3 regions of the Planococcus lenghuensis genome follow, and region 3 is predicted to be linked to each of the others. Evidence: predicted binding sites of a transcription regulator. Region 3 holds the regulator's gene; each other region holds the start of a gene.
The links. The regulator CtsR, encoded in region 3, represses protease genes until heat stress. The targets are predictions, from matches to a motif close to ATGGTCAATAAAGGTCAAACA.
Positions count from the first base shown of each region.

Region 1 (6,395 bases), 1.3 Mb from region 3:
TTTCATAAAAATTCCTCCGATTCCCTTATAGTTTTAAACGGTCAGCAAGCAATTCGGCAATTCCGTCCGCATTATTGGATGATGTAATTTCATTGGCAATGGATTTCAATGAATCGATGGCATTATCCATCGCAACCCCTACCCCGGCATATTCAATCATTTCGAGGTCGTTGTCTTCATCACCAAAAGCGATGATCCGCTCCCGGGGGATATCGAGCGACTTGGCGACGCGGTCAAGTCCGACAGCCTTGTTCATCCCGCTGCGGACAATTTCGATTACATGCCAAGGAGCACCCCAGCGCCGATGGTCGATGGCTTCCGCATGGACGGCGTTCAAATGATCATGTATCAGCGGAACTTTCTCCACTGGTGCGTGGATCAGCATGGAAGTCGGATCGGCCTTCAAGTAATTGCGCAAATCACCGACTGTAACTTCGGGATCACCGAACTTGAAGATGTTCAGCAATTTTTCATCGTGCTGGTGGACATAGACATCATCCTTCACTTCCGCGACGACATTATAGAAATCAAAGTCATGCAGAGATTCCACCACTTCGTGAACCACATTCAAGCTGATCGGGGAATGATGTACTCCCCAGCGGGCATCTGACGGATGATGGACGAATGCGCCGTTAAAGTTCACAATCGGCGTCGTCAGCTCAAGCTCTTCATAATAGATCCCGCTTGCCCGGTACGGCCGGCCGGTTGCAATCATGACTTGATGGCCAGCCGCCATGGCCTTTTGCAGTATACGTTTCGTTTTAGCCGAGATGACTTTCTCATCTGTTAAAAGTGTTCCGTCCAAATCGAGGACAATTAAATGCTGTTTCATGTCGGTATCCCCTTTCTCTCTATCTTTCAGTTTATCGATAAAGAGCCTGCCGCGTCAAAAACTTCAGTTGTTTTAGCTGTTTTTCGGGCAATCAGGCGTTAAAATAATGGAAAGGAGTTGGAATTAGTAGATGAAAGTGATAAAAGAACAATGGGGAGAAATCCCTGTGCTGCACACGGGGCCGGATGCGCAGTTCAATGAGCCGCTGCCAACCGTCGTTTTTCTTCATGGATTTACAAGCGCAAAGGAACATAATCTGCATTATGCTTACCAATTAGCCGAAAAAGGCATCCGGACAATCTTGCCTGATGCCATTCTCCATGGTGAGCGGACGGAACCAATCGATCAGGTTCAGCAAAGTATGCGATTCTGGGAAACTGTTCTGACATCAATCGATGAACTGGCTTTCCTTAACACACATGTCCAGCAAGAGGGATTGGCAGACAGCGAGATTGGCGTTGCCGGTACTTCCATGGGTGGAATTACAGCACTGGGTGCACTGACAGTTTATCCATGGATCCGAACTGCGGCCATTATGATGGGATCGGCTGGGTATGTACAATTTGCAGAAGCACAAATGCAGCAATTCGAATCCCGTGGATTCAAGCTGCCGCTTACAGAAGAAGAACGGGAGACGATGATGACATCGCTTGCGCAGTTTGACTTGACGAAGAATCGCCAGAAACTGGAAGGGCGGCCGGTCTACTTCTGGCATGGAGAGAAAGATGTAACGGTGCCGTTTGAGCCGACATTTGGTTTCTATCAATTACTGCTTGAAGATTACGCGGAGTTCCCGGAACGAATCCGATTCATCCGTGACCGGCAGGCCGGGCATGCCGTTTCCCGTGAAGGGATGCTTGAAGCCACTTCTTGGCTGGCAGCTCATTTGATGAAACAGGAAGCACGCTGATTTCTTTTAGTTATGAAATTTGCTAAACTGAAGATATACGGAAAAGGGAGGGAACTTGAATGGATCAGGAAATGCGCGACAGCATGATGGGAGCATTGGAGCAGGTTATTGACCCGGAGCTTGGCATCGATATCGTCAATCTTGGGCTCATCTACGATGTGGAGCTCCAGGAAGAAGGAAAAGCAGTTGTGACGATGACATTGACATCACTGGGCTGCCCGATGGGTCCGATGATTGTGGATCAGGTAAAAACAGCTTTATCAGAACTTCCCGAAGTGAATGAAGTTGAAGTAAATATCGTCTGGCAGCCGGCATGGTCGAAAGATCACATGTCCCGCTATGCAAAAATGGCACTTGGCGTAAGATAATTGATAATGAATGAGGAAACCGCATCTTCCAGTAATGGAAGATGCGGTTTTTGCGTGGAAAAATTATAATGGCCCATCGCCTTATTTTTTGTTTGTGTTCATTGTGAAAGCTGTCAGCGCTTCTACCGGGGTGCTTGCGCTTTTCCGCTTGTCCAGACGCCAGCACCCAGCCCCTCGAGGTCGCTTCAGACCCGCCCGCGATGACAAAGACCGTCATCTCAGGCGCGCCCTCCAGCGTTTGTCGGGGCTACCGGGCGCTTGCGCTTTTCCTATAGTTTTCATTTGCAAAAGGGTCTGAAGCGTCATATAATTACATTAGTCAAAAAAGGTCAAATAATTAAAGGCTAAGTGATTAGGAGGCGAGAGCAGATGATGAATATTAATGAAGAACAAAAAACACCATTGGAGCAATTCGGCCGTAATCTGATTGAACAAGCCCAGTCCGGTAAGATGGACCCAGTCATCGGGCGGGATCAGGAAATCCGGAATGTGATCCGAATCTTGTCCCGGAAAACGAAGAATAACCCTGTGCTGATCGGTGAACCGGGTGTCGGGAAAACGGCAATCGTTGAAGGGCTCGCTCAGCGGATTGTAAAGAATGACGTGCCGGAAGGTCTGAAAGATCACATACTGTATGAACTGGATATGAGCGCACTTATCGCAGGCGCTAAATACCGCGGTGAATTCGAGGAACGGCTGAAAGGCGTCCTTAAAGAAGTGAAGGAGTCGGACGGCCGCATCATTCTGTTCATTGATGAATTGCATACAATTGTTGGGGCAGGAAAGACGGAAGGCGCCATGGATGCAGGCAATATGCTTAAACCAATGCTGGCACGCGGTGAATTGCATTGCATCGGAGCAACAACGCTTGATGAATACCGCATGCATATCGAAAAAGATCCGGCTCTTGAACGGCGCTTTCAGCAGGTGATGGTGCGTGAGCCTTCTGTGGAGGATTCAGTTTCAATTCTCCGCGGTTTGAAAGAACGATTTGAACTGCACCACGGTGTCCGGATTCATGACCGGGCGATTATCGCAGCCGCTGCATTATCGGACCGGTATATCACAGAGCGGTTCCTGCCGGATAAAGCGATCGATCTGATCGACGAGGCCTGTGCACTCATCCGGACGGAAATCGACTCCATGCCACAGGAACTTGATGAAACAACCCGGCGTCTGATGCAGCTTGAAATCGAAGAACAGGCTCTGTTAAAAGAAAAAGATGAAGCGAGCAAGAAGCGGCTGAGCCAGCTGCAGGCAGAGATCAATGTCCTGAAAGAAACAACAGAAGATATGAAGGCCCGTTGGGATGAAGAAAAAAGAGCCTTGAAGGCCATTCAGGAAAAACGCAGCCAGTTGGATACTGCCCGGCGTCAGTTGGAAGATGCAGAAAACAAGTATGACCTGAACCGGGCTGCTGAACTCCGACACGGCCGGATTCCGCAAATGGAAAAAGAGTTGGTGAAACTGGAAGGTGCACTGCAGCAGGGAGACGGCCAGCGTCTGTTGCGCGAGGAAGTGACGGAAGAAGAAATTGCAGGGATTGTTGCCCGCTGGACAGGAATCCCGGTAACCAAGCTCATTGAAGGAGAACGGGAGAAACTGCTCCGGCTCAATGATACGCTGAAAGAACGCGTTATTGGTCAGGACAATGCCGTGCAGCTTGTAACTGAAGCGGTATGGCGGGCGAGGGCCGGCATCAAAGATCCGAATAAGCCAATCGGTTCATTCATTTTTCTTGGCCCGACCGGTGTTGGGAAGACAGAACTTGCTAAAGCACTTGCTGCGAATCTGTTTGATTCCGAAGATCATTTCATCCGTATCGATATGTCGGAGTATATGGAAAAACACAGTGTTTCCCGGCTCGTCGGCGCCCCTCCCGGCTATATTGGGTTTGAAGAGGGCGGCCAGCTAACAGAAGCGGTACGCCGGAATCCTTATTCTGTCGTGCTGCTGGATGAAATTGAAAAGGCGCATCCCGATGTGGCGAATATCCTGCTGCAAGTGCTCGATGACGGCCGGATTACGGACAGTCAGGGAAGACTGGTGAACTTTTCGAATACGGTAGTCATTATGACATCAAATATTGGATCGGCGTTTATTGCTGATAGCAGTGAACACGAAACGGAAGATCTAGTCATGGCTGAATTGCGCAACCATTTCCGCCCTGAACTGCTGAACCGGATTGATGACATCATCATCTTTCATTCACTCGGCAATGCGCATTTTTATGGGATCGCCAAGAAAATGATGAAAGATCTTGAACAGCGGGTGAGTCAGCAAGGCATCAGCCTGGATGTCGCTGACAGTGTGATCCGATATGTAGTTGAAGCCGGAACAGACTCCGTATTTGGTGCACGGCCGTTAAAGCGGTTCATTCAGCGTGAAATCGAAACGCGGGTCGCCCGGGAGCTGATCAAGGGCGGAGTTACGGAAGGCGCGACTCTCCAGCTGACGATGGAAAATGGAAACTTAACTATTCTTAATGTCCCATCTGTTTAACCAGTAATGCCAAGCAGCACATAAAATGCCCTGAACAGCCGGATAACCGGCTGTTCAGGGCATTTTTTTAATGGTGATCTTTTCCTGGGGCAAGATTGCCTGGAATTAACGCGGCAATCAAGAACACAAGGACTGATACGATAAGGGACATGTAAATACCCCACATGAAGTCGAATGGAACGCCTTGAATTGCGCTTACTACATAATTTACCATTGAGATCAGCAATGCTGACCACACAAATGTCATGATATACGCCACACGGTTTCACCTCTGCATAAAAGTTCTGATCTTATCATACCATAAAAGTGTTGGCAAAGAGAATGAAAGTTGAGCTTTCATACCTGATATGGCGAAAATTTGTCCAATGGTTGTAAAAAAACGAAAAATGGGCTAAAATTAATACCAGGTAATAGTATTTGATGTTAATGAAAAGAGGTCATCATATGAATGCTGGAATAATCGGTATCGGAAGACATCTTCCGGAACAAGTGCTGACGAATGCAGATTTGGAAAAACGGATGGATACCTCAGATGAATGGATCCGGACCCGGACAGGAATCGAAGAGCGGCGCATTGCCCGAGACGAGGAAAACACTTCACATATGGCTCTTAGGGCGGCACAGCGGGCAATCGATGATTCAGGTATCACCCCTGAAAAAATCGGATTAATTTTAGTTGCTACAGTGACGCCGGACTACGGTTTTCCCTCTGTCGCCAGTATGATTCAGCAGGAACTTGGCGCAGTGAATGCTGCAGCGATGGATTTGTCTGCAGCCTGTGCAGGATTTATGTATGGACTGACGACAGCCAAGCAATTCATTGATGGAAATGTCTACGATTATATTCTGGTTGTCGGTGTTGAAAAATTATCAAAGATCACTGACTGGCAGGACCGCAACACAGCTGTGCTTTTTGGCGATGGAGCAGGAGCTGCTGTAATGGGGAAAGTATCAGAGGGACGGGGTATTTTATCCTTCGAGCTTGGCACTGATGGATCAGGCGGGAAATACTTGCTGCAGGATGGTGACTTCATTTCGATGAATGGCCGGGAAGTATTTAAATTTGCCGTGCGTCAGATGGGTGAGTCAGCTGAAGGCGTTATCAATAAAGCTGGGCTTACAAAAGACGATATCGATATGCTGATACCGCATCAGGCTAATATCCGCATCATGGAGGCATCGCGCACACGGCTCGATCTGCCGCCGGAAAGAATGTCGAAGACTGTGCATAAGTACGGAAATACATCTTCAGCGTCGATTCCGATCTCACTTGTTGAGGAACTGGAAAGCGGCAAGATCAAGGATGATGATGTAATCGTTATGGTTGGATTTGGCGGCGGTCTCACATGGGGAGCCATCGCTATGAAGTGGGGGAAATAAGGGGAAATGCGAAAGGACGGAAATGAAATGACAAAACGTCGCGTAGTAGTCACCGGGTTAGGAGCAGTTTCACCGGTCGGCAATTCTGCTGAAGCTTCATGGGAAGCGGTAAAAACGGGGAAATCCGGAATCGGACCAATGACCCGGCTGAATCCGGATGAATTCCCGGCAAAGGTTTCAGCGGAAGTAAAAGACTTTTCTATAGAAGATTATATCAGCCGGAAAGACGCCAGAAAAATGGATCGGTTCACGCATTATGCACTGGCTGCATCCATTATGGCGATGAAAGATGCTGAATTGGAACTGGATGATGAAACTGCACTTCGGACAGGCGTTTGGATCGGTTCCGGAATCGGCGGCATGGAAACGATTGAAACTCAGCACGATATTCTGAATGAACGCG
Region 1 is NZ_CP019640.1:2,527,558-2,533,952, reverse strand. It holds gene B0X71_RS13005 (DegV family protein) at 1-6, opposite strand, end outside; gene B0X71_RS13000 (Cof-type HAD-IIB family hydrolase) at 26-832, opposite strand; gene B0X71_RS12995 (alpha/beta fold hydrolase) at 963-1,742, shown strand; gene B0X71_RS12990 (metal-sulfur cluster assembly factor) at 1,802-2,110, shown strand; gene B0X71_RS12985 (ATP-dependent Clp protease ATP-binding subunit) at 2,483-4,612, shown strand; gene B0X71_RS12980 (YjzD family protein) at 4,680-4,871, opposite strand; gene B0X71_RS12975 (beta-ketoacyl-ACP synthase III) at 5,057-5,992, shown strand; gene fabF (beta-ketoacyl-ACP synthase II) at 6,020-6,395, shown strand, end outside.
Region 1: the regulator CtsR is predicted to act here: its motif matches at 2,426-2,446, upstream of B0X71_RS12985 (ATP-dependent Clp protease ATP-binding subunit).

Region 2 (6,395 bases), 1.0 Mb from region 3:
CTGATGCTGCACCGGTAGTAGTCGGGATCATCGACAGGGCAGCAGAACGTGCACGGCGATAGTCCTTGTGCGGTGAATCAAGCAGGATCTGGTCGTTTGTGTATGAATGGATTGTTGTCATGATTGCACGGTTCAGTCCAAAGCTGTCGTTTAAGACTTTCGCAATCCCCGCAAGTCCATTTGTAGTACATGAAGCGTTTGAAATGACATCCGTCTCTTCCGGATTGTAGTCTTTATCGTTGACGCCCATGACAATCATTTTTGCATCTTTGGAAGGAGCAGAAATGATGACTTTCTTCGCGCCAGCTTCCAGATGCTTCGATGCGTCCGCTTCAGTTGTAAAGAAACCTGTTGATTCAACCACTACATCCACATCATGATCTTTCCATGGAATCTGTGAAGGATTTTTTTCAGAATATACGCGGATTTGTTTGCCGTTAACGATAAGATTTCCATTATCAGCAGATACTTCCGCGTCATATGTTCCGTGTGAAGAATCGTACTTCAGCAGGTGTGCAAGCATTTTTGCGTCAGTCAGGTCATTGACTGCGACCACTTCGATTTCATCATGTTTGAGTGCATTGCGGAATACAAGACGTCCAATACGGCCGAAACCGTTAATCGCTAATTTTAAAGTCATGTCTGTTTCCTCCAGTTAAATTATATTTTTTAAGCATTGCTTCAGCAGCACCTTCATCTGTAAAGAGAATGGTTTGCTTTGGCGCGTGTTTCATATAAGACAGAATAGCCTTCGCTTTCGTTTTCCCGCCGGCCACCGCCAGGATGACCGGAACTTTTTTGAGCTGCTCCAATTGAATACCCACTGTACGGATCCGGTAAACTACTTCACCGGACTCGTTGAAATAATAACCGAACGATTCCCCGACTGCACCGCCATCCAAAATCACTTTCAGCTCTTCCGGAGTTGATCGGCGCCGCGCGGCCATTTCCTGTGCATCACCGATTCCATGGACAATGATTTCAGCTTTATCATAAAGGGTATTCATTTCCCGGATAAACGGTTCACGCATCATCATTTCATAGGCTTCGGCACTGAGATGATCCGGCAAATACAATGTTCGGCAGGAAGCACCTGTTTTTTTGGCAAAAGCGGATGCAATCGTATTGGCCTGGTGCAGGACATCTTCACCGAGGCCACCCCGGGCGGCGATGAATTCCAGCTGGCTGTCCGGCTTTTCCGTTTTCAGTTCATCTGCTACCGCAGCCATTGTGCTTCCTCCAGTGACTGCAATGCGTTTAAACTCTGTAAACCGGCTTTCAAGATACCGCGCGGCTTCACGGCCGATCTGAGTCTGTACCGCTGCGATTTCATCACTGTCCTGTGGCACGATTACGACCCGTGAAATCCCAAGAACAGTTTCCAACGCAGATTCCATGTCAGACAACCCGCTCCATTGCCGCATCGTTTCCTTCAGCCGCTCCAGAACACTGATGCCTTCTTGTGAAATTGCCATGCCGCCATTTTGAATGATAAGGAGATTCTGATTCCGCAGAATATCAGTTTCCTTCCGGACATCACGCTCAGTCAGCCGGACCATTTCACTGAGTGCCCGGCGGCCGATCGGGCCTTCCAGCTGTACGGCACTTAAAATGGAATATCTTTTTTTCAGCAGCTCCGTCATTTCGGGAAGCAACTTCTGTTGCGCATCAGACACAGGATTCATAAAAACCACCCCGTTCTCCTGGACGTTTTTTGTCCCGCTATGGTTATTTCTGTCCCGTCACTTTCAGTCTATCGAATAGACTGAAAAAATGCAACAAAAAAGAAGCGCTGCAGACGCAGCACTTCAGAGGCAGACAAATGAATGCCGGTATATAAGTTGATCTAAAGAATTCACATTTTTTCAAGACCGGCATTCAGACCGTAAAAGCTCGCTTGCTCCTGCGCAAGCTCGTCGCAGTCAAAACCGTTTGCCGCGGACGAACGGCCAAGCCTCCTCTTACTCCTTCCGTTGCCGGACGGGATGGTGAATGTTTACCGCAACTTATATAGTTAAATTAATCGATGAATTCTCCTCTTACAGTTTTAGCGCCTCCAGCAAATCAACATAGCCGATATTTCCGTACAGCAGCACCTTGTCTTCTTGTTCAATAACCGGAATCATCAGCATGTATTTCTCGTGCAGCTGTTCATCCTGTTCGATATCCACTTTCCGGTATTCAATTGGAAAATCTTCTTTGATCAGCTCCAGCATCCGTTCCGCTTCTTCGCACAAGCCGCAATTCTTTTTTGTATAAAACACCAGCATAGCTTCACCTGCTTTCCTTCCACATGAAAAAAGCGCTTTTCCGGCTGGCAGAAAAGCGCTTTTTGTATACCCTCGGAGGGAATCGAACCCCCATCTCAAGAACCGGAATCTTACGTGTTATCCATTACACCACGAGGGCATGTCTCTTAACGACTTTTCTAGTATACAAAGAATATCGATTCTTTGCAAGGTGTAATTTCGAAAATCTTTAAATTTGACCTTTATTGACGTTAATGTGTATCATAAGAATACAGCTGAAACACTCAGCGAAGAAGTGAATTTAGCAAAACAAATCGATGGGGAGGCTACACATCCATGAATCTTATTCCTACAGTAATTGAACAGACAAGCCGCGGCGAGCGTGCATATGACATTTATTCACGTCTTCTGAAAGACCGCGTCATCATGCTTGGCAGCGGTATTGATGACAATGTGGCAAATTCAATTGTGGCACAGTTGCTGTTCCTTGAAGCAGAAGATCCGGAGAAAGAAATTTCGATTTATATTAACAGCCCTGGCGGCAGCATCACAGCCGGAATGGCTATTTATGATACCATGCAGTTCATCCGTCCGGACGTCCAGACAATCTGCATTGGTATGGCTGCTTCAATGGGCGCGTTCCTGCTGGCAGCCGGCACAAAAGGCAAGCGCTATGCACTGCCGAATGCGGAAGTCATGATCCATCAGCCACTCGGCGGCGCTCAAGGCCAGGCAACGGAAATTGAAATCGCAGCAAAACGAATTTTATTCCTGCGCGAAAAACTGAACCAGATCCTATCAGACCGTACAGGTCAGCCCCTTGAAGTGATTTCCCGCGATACAGACCGCGATAACTTCATGACAGCTGAGCGTGCACTTGAGTACGGACTTGTCGATCAGATTATTACACGCAATAAACTTGAAGACAATAAGTAAAAGTCAAAAAAACGGAAGCGATTTTAATCGCTTCCGTTTTTTTTGGTTCAGCCGTTGTTTTCTACGAGTGCTGCAAGTCCCTCAACCGCTGATTCTTCGTCAGAACCGTCTGCCGAAATGATAACTTCTGTCCCTCGGCTGATGGCCAGACTCATAATCCCCATAATGCTCTTTGCATTTACTTTCTTCTCTTCTTTTTCCAGATAGACATCCGCATTATAGCGGTTTGCTTCCTGCACAAAAAGCGCTGCCTGTCTGGCCTGCAGACCAGCCTTCAATTGGACTGTCACTTGTTTTTCTGTCATTCCAAAGCCTCCTTGGCATCTTAACTTATCATATCGGACTTTCTCTCAGAAGAAAAGTCCGGTCAGCGCTGAACCGCTTCTCCCCGTCTCAGCGCTTCTGCAATTTCATCAATTTTCCGAAGCCGGTGATTAACACCGGACTTACTGACGGTTCCGGCCGATACCATCTCCCCCAATTCCTTCAAGGTGACATCCTGATACTCGACACGGAGCCGGGCAATTTCACGGAGCCGTTCCGGCAACTGGTCAATTCCGATTGTATCGTCGATGTAACGGATGTTTTCCACTTGACGGATTGCTGCTCCGATTGTCTTATTTAAATTTGCGGTCTCACAGTTCACAAGCCGGTTCACGCTGTTCCGCATGTCCCGGATAATGCGTACATCTTCAAATTTCAGAAGAGCCATGTGAGCGCCTGCAACGCTTAGAAAATCCGCTATTTTCTCTGCTTCTTTCAGGTAAGTCACAAAGCCTTTCTTTCGTTCAATGGTTTTGGAATTCAGATGAAACACGTTCATCAGCTTCGCCAATGCTTCTGCGTGTTCCTTATACAGCGAGTAAATCTCAAGATGATAAGAAGACGTTTCAGGATTATTGACCGATCCGCCCGCAAGGAAAGCCCCCCTTAAATAAGCCCGCTTACAGCATTTCTTGCGGATCAGTTCAGGGTCTATATGACGCCGGAATCCGAATTCATCTGAAAGAATCCCTAAATCCTGAAGTACGTGCTTCGCCCCCTCACGCAGTCGGCAAATATAGACGTTATTCTTTTTCAGCCGCATTTTCTTACGAACCAGCAACTCTACCGTATAGGGATAAAACCGTTTCAGGAATGTATAAATACGACGGGCAATCGCAGCATTTTCAGTTTGAATATCCAGACTCATCTTACGATCTGAAAAAGACAGCACGCCGTTCATTTGAATGAGCGCTGATAACTCAGCTCTTCCACAGCAATCATCTGCTTCCACTTGTGTCAGTTCTTTCTTTGTCTCAGAAGCGAACGACATACCACTCCCCCTCTCTCTCATTCATTTACTGACTCATTCTCTGAGTCAGTGACGGAGCGCATAATTGTACAGCCATTCTGCTACTTTCTTTGGTTCATGCCGGACAGACCCTTCCTGAATCGATGCGATGTCTTCCCGGTATACTTCCAGACCAAGACTGGTGAGCCGATCCACATCAAACATAACTGGAGCCGCTTTTTCCAATCTGTAGCGTTCTGCCGTTTTCGGCGGCACTTGCGCCATGTTCAGCAAAATGCCATCCAGAAAAGAGGAACCGACATGCTCATAAAGGACCCGAACATGATCGGCGGATGTATAATCGAGTGTTTCCCCTGCTTGCGTCATCAAATTACAAATGTACAGCTTCTTTGCTTTTGAATCAAGTACCGCTTTTTGAATATCCGTCACAAGCAGATTTGGCAGAATACTTGTATACAGGGATCCGGGTCCAATCATGATTACATCTGCCGCCATTATGGCTTTCACAGAGTCCTGAAGTGCCCGGGCATTCGGCGGATCAATGTAGACCCGTCTGATCGGCTGCATATAGCTCGGAATCTTGGATTCACCGCTTACAATCGTGCCATCCATCAATTCTGCATGTAAGGTGACAATCTGATTGGCAGCAGGCAGCACTGTCCCTTTGATGTTCAGCACACGGCTCATCTCCCTCACGGCATGGGCGAAATCGCCGGTGATTTCAGTCAATGCTGCGAGCATCAGATTGCCGAGTGAATGACCACTGAGATCGACGGATTGCCGGAAGCGAAACTGGAACATCTCTTCCACAAGCGGTTCCACATCAGACAAAGCCGCCATTACTTTCCGTATATCCCCCGGAGCCGGTATATCCAATGCGCTCCTTAATCGGCCGGAGCTTCCGCCGTCATCCGCAACGGTTACCACTGCAGTTAAATCCAGATCCAATTCTTTCAGTCCCCGTAACAGCGTGGACAGGCCTGTGCCCCCTCCAATAATTACAACTTTCTTTTGGGGAGTGAGTCGTTCCATGCTATCACGCCTTCCTTGTCTTAACATCCCGGTGAGTTACAATTGTCCGATCCGTACTTCCGAGTATTTTTCCATAGTATTCCGCTAATGTCACCGACCGATGTTGACCGCCGGTACAGCCGAATGCAATGGTCAGCTGCGCTTTCCCTTCCCGTTTATACTGCGGAATCATAAACTCAAAAAGATCAGTCAACTTACCGATCAATTCCTGAGTCTCCTGCTGCTCGAGCACATATTCCGAAACCGGATTATCCAGACCTGACTGTGGTTTCAGCTCTTCAATATAATAGGGATTGGGCAGAAAACGCACATCAAAAACCAGGTCGGCATCTATTGGAATGCCGTGTTTAAACCCGAATGACATGACATTAATCGTGAAAACATTTTCTTCCGACGCACCAAAATCAGCAGTGATCCGCTCTTTCAGCTCCCGCGGGTTCATACCTGTCGTATTATAGATATACCGGGCTTTCCCCTGCAGTTCCATCAGCATGTCCCGTTCTTTTTTGATACCTTCCAGTACAAGTCCCCCGCTGGATAGCGGGTGCGAGCGCCTTGTTTCCTTATAGCGGCTTACAAGTGTTTGGTTATCAGCATCTAAAAACACAATCTGAAGGGAGACATGCGGATCATTTTCAAGTTTTTCAGTTGCATCAAGCAGGCTGTCAAAAAAATTGCCGCCACGGAGATCCATCACCGCTGCAACCCGTTTCATTGACTTGCCTGAATCCCTCATCAGCTGCAGGAAAGTCGGCAGCAGTTCGGGCGGCAGATTATCAATTGTGAAAAAGCCTAAGTCTTCAAAACTCTGGATAGCCACGGTCTTGCCTGCTCCTGACATACCCGTTATGATAATCAGCTCTGTTTGTTGATCAGTCGGTCCC
Region 2 is NZ_CP019640.1:1,128,756-1,135,150, reverse strand. It holds gene gap (type I glyceraldehyde-3-phosphate dehydrogenase) at 1-640, opposite strand, end outside; gene B0X71_RS05825 (sugar-binding transcriptional regulator) at 618-1,685, opposite strand; gene B0X71_RS05820 (glutaredoxin family protein) at 2,040-2,270, opposite strand; tRNA gene B0X71_RS05815 (tRNA-Arg) at 2,338-2,409, opposite strand; gene clpP (ATP-dependent Clp endopeptidase proteolytic subunit ClpP) at 2,586-3,185, shown strand; gene B0X71_RS05805 (HPr family phosphocarrier protein) at 3,233-3,490, opposite strand; gene whiA (DNA-binding protein WhiA) at 3,553-4,500, opposite strand; gene B0X71_RS05795 (gluconeogenesis factor YvcK family protein) at 4,546-5,511, opposite strand; gene rapZ (RNase adapter RapZ) at 5,516-6,395, opposite strand, start outside; gene B0X71_RS05785 (NUDIX domain-containing protein) at 6,384-6,395, opposite strand, start outside.
Region 2: the regulator CtsR is predicted to act here: its motif matches at 2,482-2,502, upstream of clpP (ATP-dependent Clp endopeptidase proteolytic subunit ClpP).

Region 3 (6,395 bases):
CAACCGTCTTCAAGTACTTGGAGGAGCAGGTTGAAGACATCCGGGTGTGCTTTCTCAATTTCATCCAGCAGGATGACAGAGTAAGGCTTTCTGCGAACTTTTTCAGTCAGCTGGCCACCCTCTTCATACCCGACATAACCTGGAGGTGAACCGACAAGGCGGGAAGTCGAATGTTTTTCCATGTACTCGGACATGTCAATCCGGATCATCGCTTCTTCATCTCCGAACATAGACTCCGCAAGTGCGCGAGCCAGCTCTGTTTTACCGACACCGGTTGGGCCGAGGAAAATGAATGAACCGATCGGACGTTTCGGGTCTTTCAATCCGGCGCGCGCCCGGCGAACCGCTTTGGAAATCGCCTTAATTGCTTCTTCCTGCCCAATTACCCGGTTATGCAGGATATTTTCCAAATTCAGCAATTTATTTGATTCTGTCTGAGCAAGTCGTGAAACCGGAATACCTGTCCACATGGAGACGACAGTCGCCACATCTTCAACAGTTACTTCCGATTCTTCTTTGCCTTGTTTTTCTTTCCATTCTTTTTTCGTCTGCTCAAGCTCATCTTTCAGCTTCTGCTCCGAATCCCGGAGAGATGCTGCTTTTTCAAAAGCCTGACTTTGAACAGCAGCATTCTTTTCAGAGCGGACAGCTTCAAGGCGCTGTTCCAGCTCTTTCAAGTTTGGTGGTGCCGTGTACGAGCGCAGCCGCACTTTTGAGCCGGCTTCATCAATCAGATCAATTGCTTTATCCGGCAGAAAACGATCTGAGATATAGCGATCTGACATTTTCGCTGCAGCTTCCACTGCTTCATCCGTGATTTTCACACGATGATGGGCTTCATAACGGTCACGGAGACCTTTAATAATCTGGATAGACTCTTCAACAGTCGGCTCGTCCACCTGGATCGGCTGGAATCGGCGCTCGAGTGCTGCATCTTTCTCAATATACTTACGATATTCATCAAGTGTGGTTGCACCAATACATTGCAATTCACCACGGGCAAGGGATGGCTTCAAAATATTGGATGCATCAATTGCACCTTCAGCTCCGCCTGCACCAATTAGCGTATGAAGCTCATCGATGAAAAGAATAATATTGCCGGCTTGGCGAATCTCATCCATTACTTTCTTCAGACGGTCCTCAAACTCACCACGGTATTTCGTACCGGCAACTACTGTACCCATATCAAGTACCATGACTCGCTTGTCACGAAGTGTTTCAGGGATTTCATTGGTGACAATTTGCTGGGCAAGTCCTTCAGCTATCGCTGTTTTACCGACCCCCGGCTCCCCGATCAAGACAGGATTATTTTTTGTTCTGCGGCTAAGAACTTCCACTACCCGCGTGATTTCTTTGCTTCTGCCGATAACCGGGTCCAAGCTGCCTTCACGCGCAATCTGTGTCAAGTCACGGGCCAAGCCATCTAATGTCGGTGTGTTAGCTGATGCATTCGGATTGCTGCCGCCAGTTGATGGTGCCTGTTCGTTGCTTCCAAGGAGCTGCAGTACTTGCTGACGTGCCTTATTGAGGCTGACATCTGCATTAGCCAGTACACGAGCTGCAATACCTTCTCCTTCACGGATCAAGGCAAGGAGCAAGTGCTCTGTCCCAATATATGAATGACCCAGTTTACGGGATTCATCTACGGATAATTCAATTACTTTCTTAGCACGCGGTGTATAATGAACGATTGGGCCAACTTCTTGTTCTCCCACACCGATCAATTCCTTAATTCCATCTTCTATCAGCTTCGGATTTACGCCGATCGCTTCCAATGCTTTTGCTGCAATTCCGCCGCCTTCTCTGATCAGACCAAGCAGGATATGCTCTGTGCCGATCGCTTCATGCTTTAGGCGAATCGCTTCTTCTTGTGCAAGCTGAAGAACTTTTTGAGCTCGTTGTGTAAAACGGTTAAACATCATGCAAAATCCTCTCCTTTTTGTTGTTCCTCTTCACCGCGCAGCCGTTCACGGAACAAATCAGCTCTTGCTCGGTCCCGTTCATTTGGCTGCAGTGGTTTTTCTGCATATTGCTGCAGAAACGCTGGCTGCATAAAAATCATCAGTTCATTTAAAATAGACATATCAATATCTTTAATCAATTCTAAATCGATTCCAAGCCGGACATCTGATAAGCATCTTGCGGCCTCCTCTGTTGAAAGGAGACGTGCATGGGTCAAAATGCCGAATGATCGGTAAATTCTATCCTCAAGTGCAAACGGTGACTGTTCCATAATTGCACGGCGGGACCGTCTCTCCTGCTCAATCACTTGTAACGTCATGCTTTCTAAGTCTTCAAGAATTTCATACTCGGATTTTCCAAGGGTAACTTGATTAGAAATCTGATAGACATTTCCCAGTGCTTCACTGCCCTCGCCATAACTGCCGCGAACCACCATTCCTAATCGTGAAATAGCAGAAATAATCCGATCAATTTGCCGTGTCATTGTTAATGCAGGTAAATGCAGCATTACAGAAGCACGCATGCCTGTGCCCGTATTGGTTGGACAACTGGTCAAATACCCGAACTTTTCGTGAAATGCGTATGGTAGTTTGGTCTCTAACAATGAATCCAAGTCATTTGCTTTTTCATAAGCTTCCTGTAGCCGAAAGCCTGGCTGAAGACTTTGGATTCGCAAATGATCTTCCTCATTAACCATTACACTTAACTCTTCATTCTTAGACAACAGTACCGATCCGGGGCTTTCCCCTCGGGCCAGTAATGGACTAATTAAGTGTTTTTCAACAAGAATCTGACGTTTCAGATCTGGAGTCTCCCGAATGTCAATATGCGTAAATGAATTGCCAATTTCTTTCCCGGTGTTTTCCAGGACAGCTGATACAGTTTCATCAACTTTTTTGGCTTCCGCTTCTGAAAAAGCATAAGGAAAAAGATAATCAGTCAAGTTCCGAGCAAGTCGAATACGGGTACTCATAGCAATATCTGTATTTTCACCTTCATTTGACATCCAGCTTGTAACACTATTTTTTAAAAAATGATCAATTGCCATTCTTCTCACCTCCAGCATCCAATTGTGCATTCAATTCACGGATCTGGTCACGAAAAGCAGCAGCTTGCTCAAACTGCTCCTCAGCAATTGATGACTTCATCTTTCTTCTCAATTCATCTATCTGTTTCTTTACTTTTAATGTACGGCCAAATGATACTGGAACTTTTCCAGTATGTTCTGTATGCCCATTGTGCAGACGCCTAAACATCTCATCCAATTGTGGCGCAAATGCCTCGTAACACTCTGAACAGCCGAATTTACCTAACTTCATAAACTTTCCAAATGAAAAACCGCACTTTGAACAAACAGCTTGTTCGTTTGTTTTCCGGTTTCTGGTTGGATGCTGTTGCATTGGTAGCCAATTAGAAAGCAGTTCATGAATGCTAAAGGGATTCTGATCAAACAGATTATGGATATGATGATTCTCTGCTGCACAGACATGGCACAAGTGACGTTCTGTAACGTCTCCTTGCTGATTTTGCGTCACGGTTACCGTTGCAGGGCGCTCATGGCATTGATCGCAAATCATCTTATCACCTCTTCTTACCGTTGATCTTCTTCATACAAAATAGTAAATAGCATTGCAGCAAGGATTCGCGAACGAATTTCATCTCTTTTTGGCAGTGGCAGCAGCAGAGTTTGCCGGTCGATTGCACCAAGCATTAACTTGGCTTCCCGCTTCGATACTACACCTTCATCTAGCAACCGGAATATAATATCCTCTGCCATGTTTTGAGCTGCTCCGTTTTGAATCCTTTCTAAGATACTCTCAATTACACTTGCTTTTTCATGCAGGCGGATACGTTTGATTCGGATATATCCTCCGCCGCCTCTCTTACTCTCAACAACATAGCCACGGTCAGTAGTAAACCGTGTTTTAATCACATAATTAATTTGAGAAGGTACACATTGAAATTTTTCAGCAACTTCACTACGTTTGATTTCAACATGATCCATCTCACTTAATTCGATGATTTGCTTTAAATACCCTTCAATTACATCAGATATATTTCGCATAGGCCTCACCTCATTGAAATATACCAAAGTCATTTACTGACTTTGACTATATTTGACTTAATTATATATCGGCCCATTTAAATTATCAACTAGGATGCTCTATGAAGAGAAGGGAACAAGATGAATAAATTTAAGTATCACTGCTGATTCGATATACGTTTAATGAAATCTTTTATATGACTGTTTGCCGTTTTTGTCTTTTCTTCTTTATACATGGTTTGCCATTTACCGCTTTCCTGCCAAATTTCCACTATGTCCCCTTCAACTACTTCATGTGAAAATTCATCAACAGGAAAAGTAAAACGTTCATGTTTAGCTTGGATTGATTGAACAACTGTGACATCACCATCGATTTTTTCTACTTTATAAAGACCTGCTTTCATGTTTTCTCACCTCTTCTTTTGTTTTTCCCCTTTTAATAAGTCTTTCAACCCTTAGTACAGTATTTGAAGTGGAAAATAGAGAAAAAGGAAAAGGATAACTTTAGTATTCATGTTTGTGAGAGATCAATAGTGCATTCTTTTAAAATAGAATCAGTAAAGACATCGTCCAAATAACGACAAAAACAGCCTTGAAAGCAAATGCTTTCAAGACTGTTTTTTCTGGTGCCCAGCGACGTCCTACTCTCACAGGGGGAAGCCCCCAACTACCATCGGCGCAAGAGAGCTTAACTGCCGTGTTCGGGATGGGAACGGGTGTGGCCTCTCTGCCATCATCACTGGACTTATTTGGTTGAGTGCTTGTTCACTCAAAACTGGATAACCGACATTGAAATGCTGTGGTGTCTAGCTCGGTGGCCAGGCCCTCGGGTCGTAAGCCGTCCCATTCTGGAAATCAGGATTTCCGCCATGGGCCGTCTCTACGCCGGTCGGGCCTTGCGTGGCCACCTGCGCTTTTCTTTGGTTAAGTCCTCGATCGATTAGTATTCGTCAGCTCCACATGTCGCCATGCGTCCACCCCGAACCTATCCACCTCATCGTCTTTGAGGGATCTTACTTACGTAAACGTAATGGGAAATCTCATCTTGAGGGGGGCTTCATGCTTAGATGCTTTCAGCACTTATCCCGGCCACACATAGCTACCCAGCGATGCCTTTGGCAAGACAACTGGTACACCAGCGGTGTGTCCATCCCGGTCCTCTCGTACTAAGGACAGCGCCTCTCAAATTTCCTGCGCCCGCGACGGATAGGGACCGAACTGTCTCACGACGTTCTGAACCCAGCTCGCGTACCGCTTTAATGGGCGAACAGCCCAACCCTTGGGACCGACTACAGCCCCAGGATGCGATGAGCCGACATCGAGGTGCCAAACCTCCCCGTCGATGTGAACTCTTGGGGAGATAAGCCTGTTATCCCCGGGGTAGCTTTTATCCGTTGAGCGATGGCCCTTCCATGCGGAACCACCGGATCACTAAGCCCGTCTTTCGACCCTGCTCGACGTGTCTGTCTCGCAGTCAAGCTCCCTTCTGCCTTTGCACTCTGCGAATGATTTCCAACCATTCTGAGGGAACCGTTGGGCGCCTCCGTTACTCTTTAGGAGGCGACCGCCCCAGTCAAACTGCCTGCCTGCCACTGTCTCCCCGGCCGATAAGGCCGGCGGGTTAGAAGTCCAATACAGCCAGGGTAGTATCCCACCATTGCCTCTGCGTAAGCTGGCGCTCACGCTTCTTCGGCTCCTACCTATCCTGTACAGGCTGTATCCAACTTCAATAGCAGGCTGCAGTAAAGCTCCACGGGGTCTTTCCGTCCTGTCGCGGGTAACCTGCATCTTCACAGGTACTATAATTTCACCGAGTCTCTCGTTGAGACAGTGCCCAGATCGTTACGCCTTTCGTGCGGGTCGGAACTTACCCGACAAGGAATTTCGCTACCTTAGGACCGTTATAGTTACGGCCGCCGTTTACTGGGGCTTCGGTTCGCACCTTCGCTTGCGCTAAGCGCTCCCCTTAACCTTCCAGCACCGGGCAGGCGTCAGCCCCTATACGTCACCTTACGGTTTTGCAGAGACCTGTGTTTTTGCTAAACAGTCGCCTGGGCCTATTCACTGCGGCTCTCTCGGGCTGTTCACCCAAAAGAGCACCCCTTCTCCCGAAGTTACGGGGTCATTTTGCCGAGTTCCTTAACGAGAGTTCTCTCGCACACCTTAGGATTCTCTCCTCGCCTACCTGTGTCGGTTTGCGGTACGGGCACCTCCCGCCTCGCTAGAGGCTTTTCTTGGCAGTGTGAAATCAGGGACTCCGGGGATACTTCCCCTCGCCATCACAGCCTGGTGGTTGTGGGAACGGGATTTGCCTCGTTCCCCACCTCACTGCTTGGACGTGCGCAACCAACGGCACGCTCACCCTATCCTCCTGCGTCCCCCCATTGCT
Region 3 is NZ_CP019640.1:80,809-87,203, reverse strand. It holds gene clpC (ATP-dependent protease ATP-binding subunit ClpC) at 1-1,922, opposite strand, end outside; gene B0X71_RS00435 (protein-arginine kinase McsB) at 1,919-3,010, opposite strand; gene B0X71_RS00430 (UvrB/UvrC motif-containing protein) at 3,000-3,539, opposite strand; gene B0X71_RS00425 (CtsR family transcriptional regulator) at 3,554-4,027, opposite strand; gene B0X71_RS00420 (hypothetical protein) at 4,165-4,410, opposite strand; rRNA gene rrf (5S ribosomal RNA) at 4,635-4,750, opposite strand; rRNA gene B0X71_RS00410 (23S ribosomal RNA) at 4,927-6,395, opposite strand, start outside.